2 regions of the Flavobacterium sp. UW10123 genome follow, and region 2 is predicted to be linked to the other one. Evidence: riboswitches for the same ligand, from Rfam matches in the RefSeq annotation. Region 2 holds a riboswitch; the other holds the start of a gene.
What was found. Region 2 has a riboswitch for S-adenosylmethionine ahead of ABXT06_RS11115 (homocysteine S-methyltransferase family protein). Riboswitches for the same ligand answer to the same signal wherever they lie in the genome.
Positions count from the first base shown of each region.

Region 1: another riboswitch for S-adenosylmethionine. It lies ahead of ABXT06_RS03010 (redoxin domain-containing protein); the one in region 2 lies ahead of ABXT06_RS11115 (homocysteine S-methyltransferase family protein).

Region 1 is NZ_JBEWQE010000002.1:152,968-160,430, reverse strand. It holds gene ABXT06_RS03020 (cupin domain-containing protein) at 1-80, opposite strand, end outside; gene ABXT06_RS03015 (aminotransferase class V-fold PLP-dependent enzyme) at 339-1,811, opposite strand; gene ABXT06_RS03010 (redoxin domain-containing protein) at 1,988-2,977, opposite strand; SAM riboswitch class I at 3,216-3,316, opposite strand; gene ABXT06_RS03005 (response regulator) at 3,535-3,984, opposite strand; gene ABXT06_RS03000 (PAS domain-containing sensor histidine kinase) at 3,987-6,659, opposite strand; gene ABXT06_RS02995 (hypothetical protein) at 6,883-7,083, opposite strand.
Region 2 is NZ_JBEWQE010000008.1:190,153-197,615, reverse strand. It holds gene ABXT06_RS11125 (precorrin-2 dehydrogenase/sirohydrochlorin ferrochelatase family protein) at 1-188, shown strand, start outside; gene ABXT06_RS11120 (NAD(P)/FAD-dependent oxidoreductase) at 286-1,338, shown strand; SAM riboswitch class I at 1,666-1,781, shown strand; gene ABXT06_RS11115 (homocysteine S-methyltransferase family protein) at 2,112-3,116, shown strand; gene ABXT06_RS11110 (leucine-rich repeat domain-containing protein) at 3,222-4,382, shown strand; gene metH (methionine synthase) at 4,714-7,389, shown strand.

The DNA of each region.
Region 1 (7,463 bases), on a different contig from region 2:
TTCGTTACAATTTCATCTTGTTCTATAATTGATTTTCCGTTTCGTAAGCCTGTTACAATTCTTCTGGGTATTGTTCTCATTCTTTAATTTTATTTTGGCAAAAAACACAATTCATTCCGTTAGGAATGTCGCATTGGTAGAATCAAATTTCAACGCACATTTTTACGTTCCGTAGGAACGTTTGATTAACATCATCGATACCTAATTCGATTGTACAGGTGTCCCTACAGGACACAACGTAAAACGATACCATTTTTTCTACCAATCAAATATCCCTACGGAATATTGTCTCATTTGAAACCTAACAGGTTTTGAAAACCTGTTAGGTTTACTACTAACTAATCTAACTTAAACCATTCATTTACTTCTCTTGCGATGGTATCTTTAATTTCGAGATTTTCAAATTCATTTGAAACCGAATTATATACATAATCTTTTTTCCACTTTTTATAATTCGAAGCCACTTTTTCAATCGCATCGCAGATATAAAAAAGTTCTTCATTGGTTGTAATTGGATGCAGTGACAAACGTACCCAACCTGGTTTATTGGTCTGATTTCGCTGCAATAATTCATTTGTAATTTCTGCCGATTTCTTTTCGTTGATATTAAACAGATAATGCGCATAAGTACTCGCACACGACCAACCTCCACGAACCTGAATTCCGAAACGGTCATTTAAAAGTCTCACAATCAGATTATAGTGAATATCTTCAATCACAAACGAAACACAGCCAATCCGTTCTGTCGTTAAATCTCCCAAAATAGATAATCCTTGTACTTTTTGCAGTCTTGAAAAACAAAGATCAAGCAGTTCTTTTTCTCTTTCTCTAATTTTCCCGACACCCATTTGTTCTTTTAATTCTAAAGCCAATGCCGTCCTAATAACTTGCAAGAATCCTGGAGTTCCACCATCTTCTCTAACTTCTATCACATCGCTGTAACAATATTTTCCTAACGGATTCGTCCATTTTACATTTCCTCCGCCTGGATTATCTGGAAAATCAGATTGGTATAATTTTTCATTGAAAACCAGAATACCGCAAGTTCCCGGACCTCCTAAAAATTTATGCGGAGAAAAGAAAATCGCATCCAATTGTTCTTCTGGATCTTTTGGATGCATATCGATTTTGACATAAGGTGCCGAAGCTGCAAAATCTACAAAACAGAGTCCGCCGTTTTGATGCATGATTTTGGCCAATTTGTGATATGGCGTAATAATTCCTGTAACATTCGAACAAGCCGTAAACGAACCTATTTTTAAGCTTCGGTCTGCATATTTTTTAATTGCTGACGAAAGTACTTTTGGATCAACTAAATTATTTTCATCTGGTGGCAGAATAACTACTTCTGCATTTGTTTCATACCACGAAACTTGATTGGAATGATGCTCCATGTGTGTTATAAAAACCACAGGTCTATCTTCTTCAGAGTTTGTTCGAAGCGCCATAATACGCTGCAATTTGGATAATGCTGCAGTCATCCCGCTTCCGGTAGTTACCAAAACATCCGATTCGTTGGCGTTAACTGATTTTTTTATAATATCTCTTGCATGCTGATAGGCATAAGTAGAGGTTTTTCCTGTCTGACTTGAAAGTGAATGCGTATTGGCAATCATTGGACCAATTTTATTGAGCATTATATCTTCAATCGGGGCGTATAATCTTCCGCTGGCAACCCAGTCTGCATAGACTAGATTCTGTTCTCCGCAAACCGATTCGAAAGTATGATCAATTCCTACGGTGTTCTCTCTAAATTTAGAAAAGTGACACTCAGGTTCTGTTGGTTTTGTTGTTGGCTCAATAGCATTCATATCCTTATCATTTTAAATTAAATTATACTGTTTAAGTAAACTTTACCACACTATTTGTCATTCCGAGGAACGAGGAATCTCCGTCCTATATTCCGCAAAAAATTAACTCCCTTCTTTGAGGAGTTTCTTGCGGAGATCTTTCCTTCGTCAGGATGACAAGATTGGGTATTTTTTTATCAAATTTTATTTTCTAAAAGTCTTTTCAATGTAGATTGCAATTCTTCTCCGTGCAGGTTTTTTGCAACGATTATTCCTTTAGAATCAATTAAATAATTACCTGGAATGGCTCTTACACCATATAATTTTGCAACAGCACTGTTCCAGAAAAGCAAATCAGAAACTTGTGTCCAGGTTAAATTATCGTCTTTAATTCCTTTAATCCAGTTTTCTTTCTTTTTATCAAGAGAGATTGCCACAATGTTGAATCCTTTGTCGTGAAATTCTTTGTAAGCCGCAACAATATTCGGATTCTCTTTTCGGCAAGGACCGCACCATGAAGCCCAGAAATCTACCAAAGTATAGCCTTTCAAATTGTCATAAAGGCGAACTGGCTTTCCATCAGGATCATTTGCTGTAAAATCTGGGGCTTTTTTACCTACCGCTAATCCGTCTAAAACAATAGCCAGTTCTTTTAATTCTTTCACATAAGTGGTATTTTGAAGGCTTTTATCCAACAAAGCAATATTTTGTGTAATCTGTTCAGGTGTTAATCTGTACGACCAGTTTCTGTATAGAACATAAGCAGAAACAATAGATTTTGGGTTTTCTGTTATGAACTTACTGATTTCTACATCTTTGCTCTTTTTATAGGTTTCAAACAAATCCTGAGAAGCAGAACCTTCAACCACAGAAGCGGTATAATATTTCTTCGGACTTAGTTTTACTGTAATAGGATCTTTCTCAAGGAAAATATACAATGGTGAACTTTGCGTATTTACGCTCAATCCGTACAATTCTGGCGTTTTTACTTTTGTTTTAAAACTAAAATTTCCATCTTTTACTTTTGCCGAATCAATCGTAGTAAACATTTTATTGTGAAACTTCTGCAAATAAACATATTGCGCTACAGTGTCGACAACTGTTCCTTTTAATTGTAAATTATTTTCCTGTGCCTGAATTTGAAAGGCTCCAAGAAACAAAGCAAAACCTAATAGTATTTTTTTCATTTTATTTTTAGTTTTAAGATTAGACAAAAGAATTTCAGGCCAATGCCAAAAGCATTAGCATTATTGCTATTTTATAAAGGGAATCTGGGATAAACTACTGTTTTCGCATTCAGAAAAAAGCAAAGCTGTTTTCTTCAAAAATGGAATTCAAAAGTTCATAACCGGCGTAAAAAATTGATTCTGCTTTCATAATAAAGATTTTATTGGATGAACTTAAACAGATTTACGGATGAAATCTTTCTTATCTGCCCGCATACAGCGGAAGGATTTAGCACCTTATTCGGCAACAGGTTGCTAAGACTTCAATGGGCCTATTCCCTCAGTCTTTCTGGATAAGTATCATTTTATAATTTTTCTGACACAAATATATATTAATTCTATCTAATTAGTCAAGTTTTAAATGTACTTTTTAAAATTTTATTTCACAAAACACATTTCACAAAACATAAACGTATAAAATACAGTATAATAGAATAAAATAATATTTTTATATCATACTTTTTACAACAAAAATTAATACGTATTCTTGCTCAAAAAAGGCAAAAACAAAATTGTTATTAAAGAAAAACGTGCAGGTATTTGTTTTTTTCCAGATTTGGAAGAGCTTCCGTTAATCCTTTTTCGAGATTTGATGTAATTAACCCCAGCATTTCTTTTAGGTCATTAAAACTATTTGGTTTTACAAAATAACAGGCTGCGCCAAGATTTGCGGCAGCTTCCATATCATTTTTATGTGAAGAAGTAGAAATCATAATTACAGGAATGTTTTTATAACGTTCTTCCATTTTTAACTGTCTCAAACATTCCCAGCCATTCATTATTGGCATATTTAAATCCAGAAACACCACCCCAGGATTTTTATCTTGATTTTTTAGCATTTTCAATGCTTCATCACCATTTTCTGCACAATGACAAATAATATTTTGGTCTATATCGGCCAAAGCTTCGCAAAACATTTCTGCGTCATCTTGGTCATCATCGGCTAATAATATTATTTTATTACTCATAATTAAATGTCTTGTTCTTTTTGCTCAAATGGCAGCGTAATGCTAAAAATTGCTCCTTTATCAGCGATTCCTGTTGCGGTAATGCTTCCGCCATGACGTTCTGCAATTTTTTTACAAAGAGATAATCCTAAACCTGTTCCTTCATAACGGTCTTTAGAATTTAAGCGGGTGAAGGTTTCAAAAATGCGTCCAGTCTGATCCAGATCGAACCCGATTCCGTTATCTTCTACCATAATTGTGGCCTTTCTTTTACCGTCTTCGAAATGCTCTTTTGCACTAATTGTAATCTGTGGCGGAACATTTTCTCTAGCAAATTTAATAGAATTATTTATCAGATTATAAAACAGTTGATAAAGCAACACAGAAGCTCCTTCAATAATGGGAAGTTCTTTATAATAAATATTTCCATCTGTTTGTTGAAGCGCAATTTCAAGATCGGTTTCTATATTTTTAATGACTTCATTAAGATCTACTATTGTTGCTTTTTGCGAATCGGCGTTGATTTTAGAATACGCCAACACTCCGTCAATCATATTAAACATACGATCTGCCGCGACATGAATTCTTTCAATATATCTCGATGCCGATTCGTCTAACTGATTTTCAAGATGATCTTCTAAACGGCTTACAAATGTCTTTATTTTTCTAACGGGTTCTTTTAAATCGTGCGAAGCAACATGGGCAAATTGCTGTAAATCGTCATTAGAGCGCTGCAATTCTTTGGTACGGTCTGCCACTAAAATTTCCAGTTTTTCGGTATTTGATTTTTGTTCATGAATATCTGTGCAAGTTCCAAACCAATTGGTTATAATACCTTCTTTATCTCTAATGGGAAGCGCTTTACTCAGAAACCAGCGATATTCTCCTGTACTTCCATTTTTTAAGCGAAATTCTATTTGATACGAAGAACCCGCATGAACACTTTGATACCAAGTTTTTAAAACCGTAGAAACATCGTCTGGATACAGTGTCGGAACCCAGCTCGAATCGCCAAATTCGTGTTCATTAAAGCCTGTATATTCATACCATCTGCTGTTATAATAATCTATAAATCCGTCTTGTTTGGCAGTCCAGATAATTTGCGGAACCAAATCTGCAAGCTGTCTAAATTTCTCCTCACTTTCTGCAATAACGTTTTGAAGTTCTTTTTGCGAAGTAATATCACTAGAAGCGCCAAACCATTCTACAATCTTTTCTTTTTCATCTAATATTGGAACTACTCTAGAGAAAACCCATCTAACAGAATCATCATCATTTACGATTTTGTGTTCCATTTCAAAAATGCTTTTCTCCACGATAGATTTAGAAATAAGATGAACAGCCTGCTGCAAATCACTCGGATGGACAAACTTATCCAGCCAATTGACACCATGCCCTTTGGAACTAGAAAGTCTTCCGCCACCTTCAAGACTGTGCATAATCATCCAATCGGCATCCATACGGTACACCATATCAGATGATGCATTGATTAAAGCCTTAAAACGGTTTTCGCTTTTTTCCATTTTCTGGCGGGCTACAACCTGTTCTGTCACTTCAACAGCAACTTGTATCATTCCCGTTATCTGTCCTTCTTCTATTAACGGACGATAGGCCAGATTATAATAATAGTTTTTTAATTCTCCAGTACGGTTGTGCGGTACAAGAACCTCACTTTGGTCAAAAGGAATTCCTTCGTTATAGACCTTTAAAACCTGTTCCCAAACATATTGCCCTTCAAGTTCTGGCAATACATCAATCAATCGCATGCCAATAATTTCTTCGCCACGGCCTATCATTTGGAGCATATGTTTATTTATCTGCTCAATAATTAGATCGTCTCCCCTTAGCACTAAAGTCGGAGCCGGCGTCTGATGAATCATTTTGCGGAAACGTTTTTCGCTTTGCTGCAACCTTTCTTCGGCTTGTTTACTTTCTGTAATATCTCTTGTTGTTCCAACTACAAGCTTAACTTCTCTATTTTCATTAAATACTGGAACAAATATATAGTCGTAAATTCTTCTTCCGAGTTCTGCATGAGGAAAAGAAACTGTTCCTCTAATCGATCTTTTTTCTGCAACTACAGTATCTATTTCCTGTTCGTGCATTTCGGCATGCCAATCTTCATAACCATTTTCTCTTAATCCACGCCCGATAGCATCTTCTGCCGATTTCCCCCACATTGTTAATAATGCTTTGTTGGCGTAAGTGAATTTATAATCCAAATCAAATACATAAACTAGATCTGGAGTTCCGTTTACTATAGAATTGTATAATATTTTTTGTTTTTCTGCATCAATCAATGCATTATTCAGAATGGTTTCGGCGTGTTTCTTTTCGGTAATATCTTCCATTGTTACCACCAATAGTTCATCTTGTAAAACAGCAGTAAATTTCAAACAGTGTCTTCCTGTTTCATCCTCATACCATTGTTCAAAATTGGCTGTAATTCCTGTTTCTACAGTTTCAATAAACTTTTCGAGAAAAGCAGTCGCTTTTATTTTAGAAAAAACTTTGCTGAATCTTTTGCCTTTGTAGTCTTCATCATTGATCCAGTTTATTATATAACTGTTAAACAACAATATAGAAAAATCTTCGATCCTATTTTTGCTATTGCGCAAAGATTTTAAAACTGCAATACCATTTGGCGCAGCATTAAAAACGGTTTTAAAAAGGTCTAAATTATTTATTAACTCCATTATCGTATTGAGTGAAAATAATTTCTAATGCTGCTTAATTTTACAAAAGACATTTAAATATGTTAAATTCTTTCTCAAATATAGAGAAAAACGCTTTTACTTTAAACATTCTATAAAATGATTTTAATCTAAAAAACATCCTGAAATTCTTTTCTTACAAACATTAAAAAAAGCTGAATCCTTAAAGATTCAGCTTTTGCTTCTTTAAATTACCAAACAATTATCACTTGATAGAATCGGTTTTAACAGTCGTGGTTGTATCAATATTGATGGTATCCATTTCTGGTCCAACTGTGTCCATAGTATTTTGAATAGTATCATTTTCGTACGATTCTGTTGTAGTGCTTTCATTCTTTTTACAAGAAAAGGCCAATCCTGCAAGAAGAATCAACAGTGCTGCTTTCGTTTTTATTTGCGTTTTCATAAGTATATTTTTTTATTGAATAATATCTATTTTAATAATTATAAAAATAGTCGTTTTTATAAATGTGCTCTTTACACAATTTCTAGAACTTATTATATAATGTGATTACTTCTTTTTCTTTTTTATACTATCTCGTTTTAGTTTCATTAAAGGAGCTTATTATTCCTATGAAAATAACAAGAATCAATTTTTTTACTTTATAAATAATAATTTGCTTTTACAGTTTGCGATAAGAAACTATTATTCAAACAATTACACTTACAGCATTTGTTTTTAATTCTTACATAAAACCGTGCTGGAAATCCTATAAAATTTTAGAATCAAAACTGTAAGTCTCTTCCAACATTTACTTACTAGCTTTGAAATGAATGCATTGCGTT
Region 2 (7,463 bases):
TTTCTACAAACGGAAAATCGCCAACAACAGCAAAGAGATTGCGTGAATTTTTTGAAGAAGTAATTCCGGAAGATATCAATCAAATGGTTGAAAATCTGAATGAATACCGAAAAACCTTAAAAGGCAATTTTGAAGAAAAGGTAAAAAGAATGAATGAGATAACCTCTTCATTAAAAAATAGAGAGTAAAAAAGTTTCGGAAAGAAATTAATGATAAAAATCATTGAAAGTACAAGGATTTATTCGTTTCTTTGCGTTATTAAGAATGATTATAAACAACAACATAATGATTAAAACAGATATACTTATAATTGGAGCAGGCCCAACAGGATTATTTGCCGTTTTTGAGGCAGGATTGCTAAAATTAAAATGCCACATTTTAGATGCGCTTCCACAACCAGGAGGACAACTATCAGAGTTATATCCAAAAAAGCCAATTTATGATATTCCTGGATTCCCAGAAGTATTAGCTGGAGATTTAGTTGACGGATTAATGGAGCAAATTAAACAATTTGAACCAGGATTTACTTTAGGAGAACGTGCTGAAACAGTTGAAAAACAAGAAGACGGAACATTCATTGTAACCTCAAATAAAGGAACTAAATTCCACGCGCCGGTTATTGCAATCGCTGGAGGATTAGGAAGTTTCGAGCCTCGTAAACCACTTATCGAAGATATCGAGTTTTATGAAGATAAAGGAGTAAAATACTTCATCAAAAATCCTGAGAAATTCAGAGATAAAAGAGTTGTTATTGCAGGAGGAGGAGATTCAGCATTAGACTGGTCGATTTTCTTAGCAAACGTAGCTTCAGAAGTAACTTTAATTCACAGAAGAAACGAATTTAGAGGAGCTTTAGATTCGGTAGAGAAAGTACAGGAATTAAAATCAGCAGGAAAAATCAAATTGATCACTCCGGCAGAAGTTGTTGGAATCAACGGTGCTGAGCATGTTGAGTCATTAGACATCGAAGAAAACGGCGCACACCGTAAAATCGAATGCGATTATTTCATTCCCCTTTTCGGATTAACACCAAAATTAGGTCCAATTGGAGACTGGGGATTAGAAATCGAGAAAAATGCCATTAAAGTAAACAATGCATTAGATTACCAAACTAATATTCCGGGAATCTTCGCTATTGGAGACGTAAACACATACCCAGGAAAATTAAAGTTGATCCTTTGCGGATTCCATGAAGCTACTTTAATGTGCCAAGCTGCTTATTCAATCATCAACCCAGGTAAAAAATACGTATTAAAATATACAACAGTATCTGGAGTAGACGGTTTCGACGGAACTCGTAAAGAGGCTCCAAAAGCGGTTGTAAAAGCGATAGTCTAAGTTGCTGAGATTCTAAGTTTCTAAGATACTAAGGTTTTTATATAGAAAGCTCAAACTTTAAAAGTTTGAGCTTTTGTTTTTTAATCAAATAGTAATCTCAATTTTATTTAAAATATAGCCAGTGGTTTTAACCACGGGAACATAATGAATAGACGCAACGCGTAATCACAATACGTTTCCCGTGGTTGAAATCACGGGCAATATTTGAAAAACAGAAGCTAAAAAACCTTAGAAGCTTAGAAACTTAGAACCTCAGAACCTTAGAAAAAAAACATTTGCAAATCGAATTGCCATTTCATACCTTTGCACTGTTCTTAAAATTATTGTCAGTTATCACGAAAGGCGGAGGGATAGACCCAATGAAACCTTAGCAACCCTTTACCATAAAGAAGGTGCTAAATTCTACTTTTTACTAATTTTCAAGTATTAAAGATAGATAACACAAATACATTACAAGTATTTCTCAAAACTTTTCCAGACAACATACAATATTTACCGAAGCAATTCAGTAGAAGGAGCGAATCATTGGCGCATTTTTGCAGTCAATAGTTCCCGCTTTTCGTTGCAATCTTTTGTTTTTTAAAGAAAAAAACAAAAGGATTTCCACTTCAATCGGGGCTAATGAGCCAGCAATAGTGAGTTTTTGGAATTAAAGTAAAAAAATATCAAAGGCTAAACTCAACAGATTTCCAAAACCTGTCAGGTTTAAATAGAGCCTTCAAAATTATAATTAAAAAAAGCTTTGTGCCTTAGTGCCTTAGCGGCAAAAGAATATGGCAATTACGATAAAAGAAGCAATAAAAAAAAATATCCTAATCCTTGACGGAGCAATGGGAACAATGTTGCAACGCTATAATTTCTCAGAAGAAGATTTCAGAGGAGAGCGTTTCAAAGATTTTCCGCATCCGTTAAAAGGAAACAACGATTTACTATCCCTAACACAACCACAAGCAATCCGCGATGTACATGCCGCTTATTTTGAAGCAGGCGCTGACATCGTAGAAACCAATACCTTCTCTGGAACGACAATCGGTATGGCCGATTATCACATGGAAGATTTGGTTTACGAGTTAAACTATGAATCGGCAAAAATCGCAAGACAAGTAGCCGATGAGTTTACTGCAAAAAATCCAGACAAACCTCGTTTTGTAGCCGGTTCAATCGGCCCGACAAACCGTACAGCAAGTATGTCACCAGATGTAAACGATCCAGGTTACAGAGCCGTAACGTTTGACGATTTAAGAATAGCCTACAAAGAACAAGTGGAAGCGTTAATGGACGGTGGATGTGATTTACTTTTAGTAGAAACGATTTTCGATACATTAAATGCAAAAGCAGCACTTTTTGCCATCGAAGAAGTAAAAGAAGAACGCAATCTGGATATTCCAATTATGGTTTCAGGAACCATTACAGATGCTTCAGGAAGAACACTTTCTGGACAAACTGTTGAAGCGTTTTTGATTTCAGTTTCACATATTCCGTTATTGAGTGTAGGATTCAATTGCGCTCTTGGAGCCGATTTGCTGAAACCCTATTTAAAAACATTAGCGCACAATACAAGCTTTAATGTTTCGGCGCATCCAAACGCAGGATTACCAAATGCTTTCGGACAATACGACGAAACTCCAGAACAAACTCAAGCATTCATTAAAGAATATTTAGAAGATAATTTAATCAATATCATTGGCGGTTGTTGCGGAACAACTCCAGATCATATTCGATTAATGGCTGAGGTTGCGAAAGATTATAAGCCGAGAGTTCCTTCCGCGGTAATGTAATTATAAATGAGAAAAGATTGTTGTAAATTTTTGTTGGTGTTTAGGAGAATTTGAATTTATTTCACTCACAATTACAATGAAAAATAAAATACTAGCTATTACACTATGAATATTAAAAGTTACTTTGTTGGATGGTTAACTTGTTTAAGTTTGATTTTTTTGAGTTGTTCCAATTCTGATGATGATTCTAAGAACATCATTTCTGATAAAAATTGCACTCAAATAGTAAATATTCCAGATGCAAATTTTAAAGCGAAATTATTATCTGCTACTGCAGACTTAAATAATGTTGTGGCTTCCAATTTAGAAGGTTTTGTAACTAAAATTGATGCAAATAATGATGGGATTATTCAAGTTTGTGAAGCTGAAAACATTAGTGAACTGACTGTTGATAATTCAAATATTAGTTCATTGGAAGGCTTGCTTGCTTTTCGAAATCTTAAATACTTATCTATTAGAAGTAATAAGGTTAAAGTGTTAGATGTTTCAAGTCTAAAAAAACTCCATACAGTATATTGTGAATATAATAATATCAGTAATATAAATGTACAAGGTTTGACTAACTTAAAATTTCTTTGGTGTAGTCAAAATGAATTAACTGCTTTAAATTTAAGTTCATTGCCGTTACTTGAATCTGTGTATTTTGAATCAAATAAAATTAGCAGTTTCAACATTGAAAACTCAAATAAAATTAGTGATCTAAGAGGTTCATATAATTTATTGACTACTTTAACAATTGGACATTTAAAAAATTTAAGTTACTTATATATATCTTATAATTTATTGACTTCTTTGGATGCTAATAATTTAAAAAATCTAAGTTCGTTGCAGTGTTCTAATAATAAGATAACCTTTTTGAATGTTTCAAATTGTATTAGTTTAATGGATATTTATTGTGATAACAATGTTTTATCAGATTTAAAATTAAGTAATTGTAGTAAGTTGAATTTTATAAGAGGCTACAATAATAAGCTAACCACAATCGATTTAAATGGTTTGACAGCATTAAAAAATTTAGATATATCCAATAATCTTTTATCCAGTTTTGATGCACGTTATTGTCCTCAACTTGATTATTTAGATATTTATAATATGGCAAATTTACAATCGATGGTGTTAAAAAACGGAAGTAATTTGAACAATTACTATTTTGGAAATAATCCTAAACTTACCTCTATTTGTTGTGATGTTTCTGAATTGGCAGAAGTTCAAAATCAAGTTAATTTTTGGGGATATAACTGTACTGTTAGTACTAATTGTTTTTAAAATTATAAAAGCTAATTAATATAAATACTTGGTTAGTGTTTGCAAAAGAGTATTGCTTAAAACAAAATGAGATATATAATATTGTTTTGTTTTTCGCAATGCCAAATTGTAACACAAAACTGCGTGAGGGATAGAAGTGAAAAGCCCACAGCCTGACGAAGGAAGTGCGAGGACTTGCAACGGATAGCCCGGCCCGGAGGGACACGTCCAAAATATTAAACATAAATACCTAAAAGGTTTTAAAAACCTCGCAGGAAAGAAATAGAATAAAAAAACTTAGAATCTAAGCATCTTAGCCCCGATAGCTATCGGGGTAGAAACTTAAAAAGAAATGACAGAAAAAAGAAGAGACCTTGTATTATCAGGATTAGAACCGTTGATTATTACGCCGGAAAGTGTTTTCGTGAATGTTGGCGAGCGTACAAACGTAACAGGTTCAAGAAAATTTTTGAGATTAATCAAGGAAGAGAAGTATGACGAGGCACTTGATATTGCAAGACAGCAGGTAGAAGGAGGAGCACAAATCATCGATATTAATATGGATGAAGGTATGCTTGATGGAGTTACGGCAATGACTAAATTTTTGAATTTAATTGCTGCAGAACCAGACATTTCGAGAGTGCCGATTATGATCGACAGCTCGAAGTGGGAAATCATTGAAGCTGGTCTAAAAGTAGTTCAAGGAAAAAGCGTTGTAAACTCGATTTCGTTAAAAGAAGGAGAAGAAGCTTTTATTCACCACGCTAAATTAATCAAACGTTACGGCGCGGCGGCGATTGTAATGGCTTTCGACGAAGTAGGTCAGGCCGATAATTACGATCGTAGAGTAGAAATTTGTGCGCGTTCGTATGATATTTTGGTGAACAAAGTAGGGTTTCCTCCGCAGGATATTATTTTCGATTTGAATATTTTCCCAGTTGCGACTGGAATGGAAGAGCATAGATTAAACGCTTTGGATTTCTTTAGAGGAACAAAATGGGTTCGTGAAAATCTTCCGCACGCACATATTAGCGGTGGTGTAAGTAACGTTTCGTTCTCTTTTAGAGGAAACGATACGGTTCGTGAAGCGATGCACTCGGTATTCTTATACCACGCGATTAAAGAAGGAATGACGATGGGAATTGTAAACCCAGAGATGCTTACGATTTACGATGATATTCCGAAAGATTTGTTAGAATATGTTGAAGATGTAATTCTGGACAGACGAGACGATGCAACCGAAAGACTTTTAGATTTTGCTGACAGCGTAAAAGGAGAAGCAAAAAGCGATGAAAAAACGGTTCAGGAATGGCGTTTTGGAACTGTTCAGGAACGTATTACACATTCATTGGTAAAAGGAATTGACGCTTTTATTGAAGAAGATGTTGAAGAAGCACGTTTGGCAGCAACAAAGCCCATCGAAGTTATTGAGATCAACTTAATGGCTGGAATGAATGTGGTTGGAGATTTATTCGGAAGCGGAAAAATGTTCTTGCCTCAGGTTGTAAAATCGGCTCGTGTAATGAAAAAAGCCGTTGCTTATTTATTGCCATTTATCGAAGCGAGTAAACAAGCAGGAGACAAACAAGGAAACGGGAAAATCCTGATGGCAACTGTAAAAGGTGATGTTCACGATATTGGTAAAAACATCGTTTCGGTGGTTTTGGCTTGTAATAATTATGAGATTGTAGATCTTGGTGTTATGGTTCCTCCGGAGAAAATTATTTCGGCTGCGATCGAACATGAAGTCGATATCATCGGATTAAGCGGCTTGATCACACCTTCGCTTGACGAAATGGTGTATTTAGCCAAAGAATTAGACAAACAAGATATTAAAATCCCGATTATGATTGGTGGTGCAACGACTTCGCGCGCGCATACAGCCGTGAAAATTGCGCCTCAGTACAGAGAAACAGTAATTCACGTAAATGATGCTTCGAGAGCGGTTACGGTTGCTGGAAACTTGTTAGATCATAATAGAAAAATATATGCTGCCGATATTCGTGCAGAATACGATTCATTTAGAGAAACATTCTTAAACCGTTCGAGAGATAAAAATTTCCTAACAATTGAAGATGCGCGTAAAAACAAATTACCATTGGATTGGAGTGAATATACTCCAGTTAAACCAAAAGTAATCGGCGCACAAACCATCGAAGTTGAATTGGATGTTTTGGTTCCATATATCGACTGGACGCCGTTTTTCCAGACTTGGGAATTGTACGGAAAATATCCGGCAATTTTAACTGATGAGGTTGTGGGGAAAGAAGCAACTTCTGTTTTTAACGATGCTCAGGCAATGTTGAAAGTGATTTTAGAAGAGAAAAAACTAAAAGCAAAAGGTATTTACGGAATTTTCCCTGCGAATCAGGTTGATGATGACGATATCGAATTGCGTGATGAAAACGGAAAAGTTTTAGAGAAATTCTTAACGCTTCGTCAGCAATCGCAAAAAACAAAAGGCGCTCCGAATATCGCATTAGCTGATTTTATTCTGCCAAAAGACAGTGGCGTAACCGATTATATGGGAGCTTTCTGTGTAACAACAGGTTTTGGTGTTGACGAATGGGCAGCGGAATATGAGAAAAACCTAGACGATTATAATTCGATTATGGTTAAAGCCCTTGCGGATCGTTTTGCTGAGGCTTTCGCCGAATATCTTCACGAGCGAGTACGTAAAGATTTCTGGGGTTATGATAGCGAAGAATCTTTAACCAACGAAGAATTGATTAAAGAAAATTATAACGGAATTCGTCCGGCTCCAGGTTATCCAGCTTGTCCAGATCACTTGGAAAAACCAACAATCTGGAAGCTTTTAGATGTTGAAAAACAAATAGGAGTGAAACTAACAGAAAGTATGGCGATGTGGCCGGCTTCATCGGTTTCAGGATATTATTTCGGAAATCCGAAAAGCCGCTATTTCGGACTTGGAAAAATAAAAGAAGATCAGGTTACAGATTACGCCAAACGCCGAAATGTACCGCTTGATTACGCAATGAAATGGTTAAACCCTAATATAGCAGATTAAAGGTTTTGTTTCAAGTTTCAGGTTTAAGTTCTCTACAGCAACTTGAAACTTGGAACATGAAACTTGAAACAAAT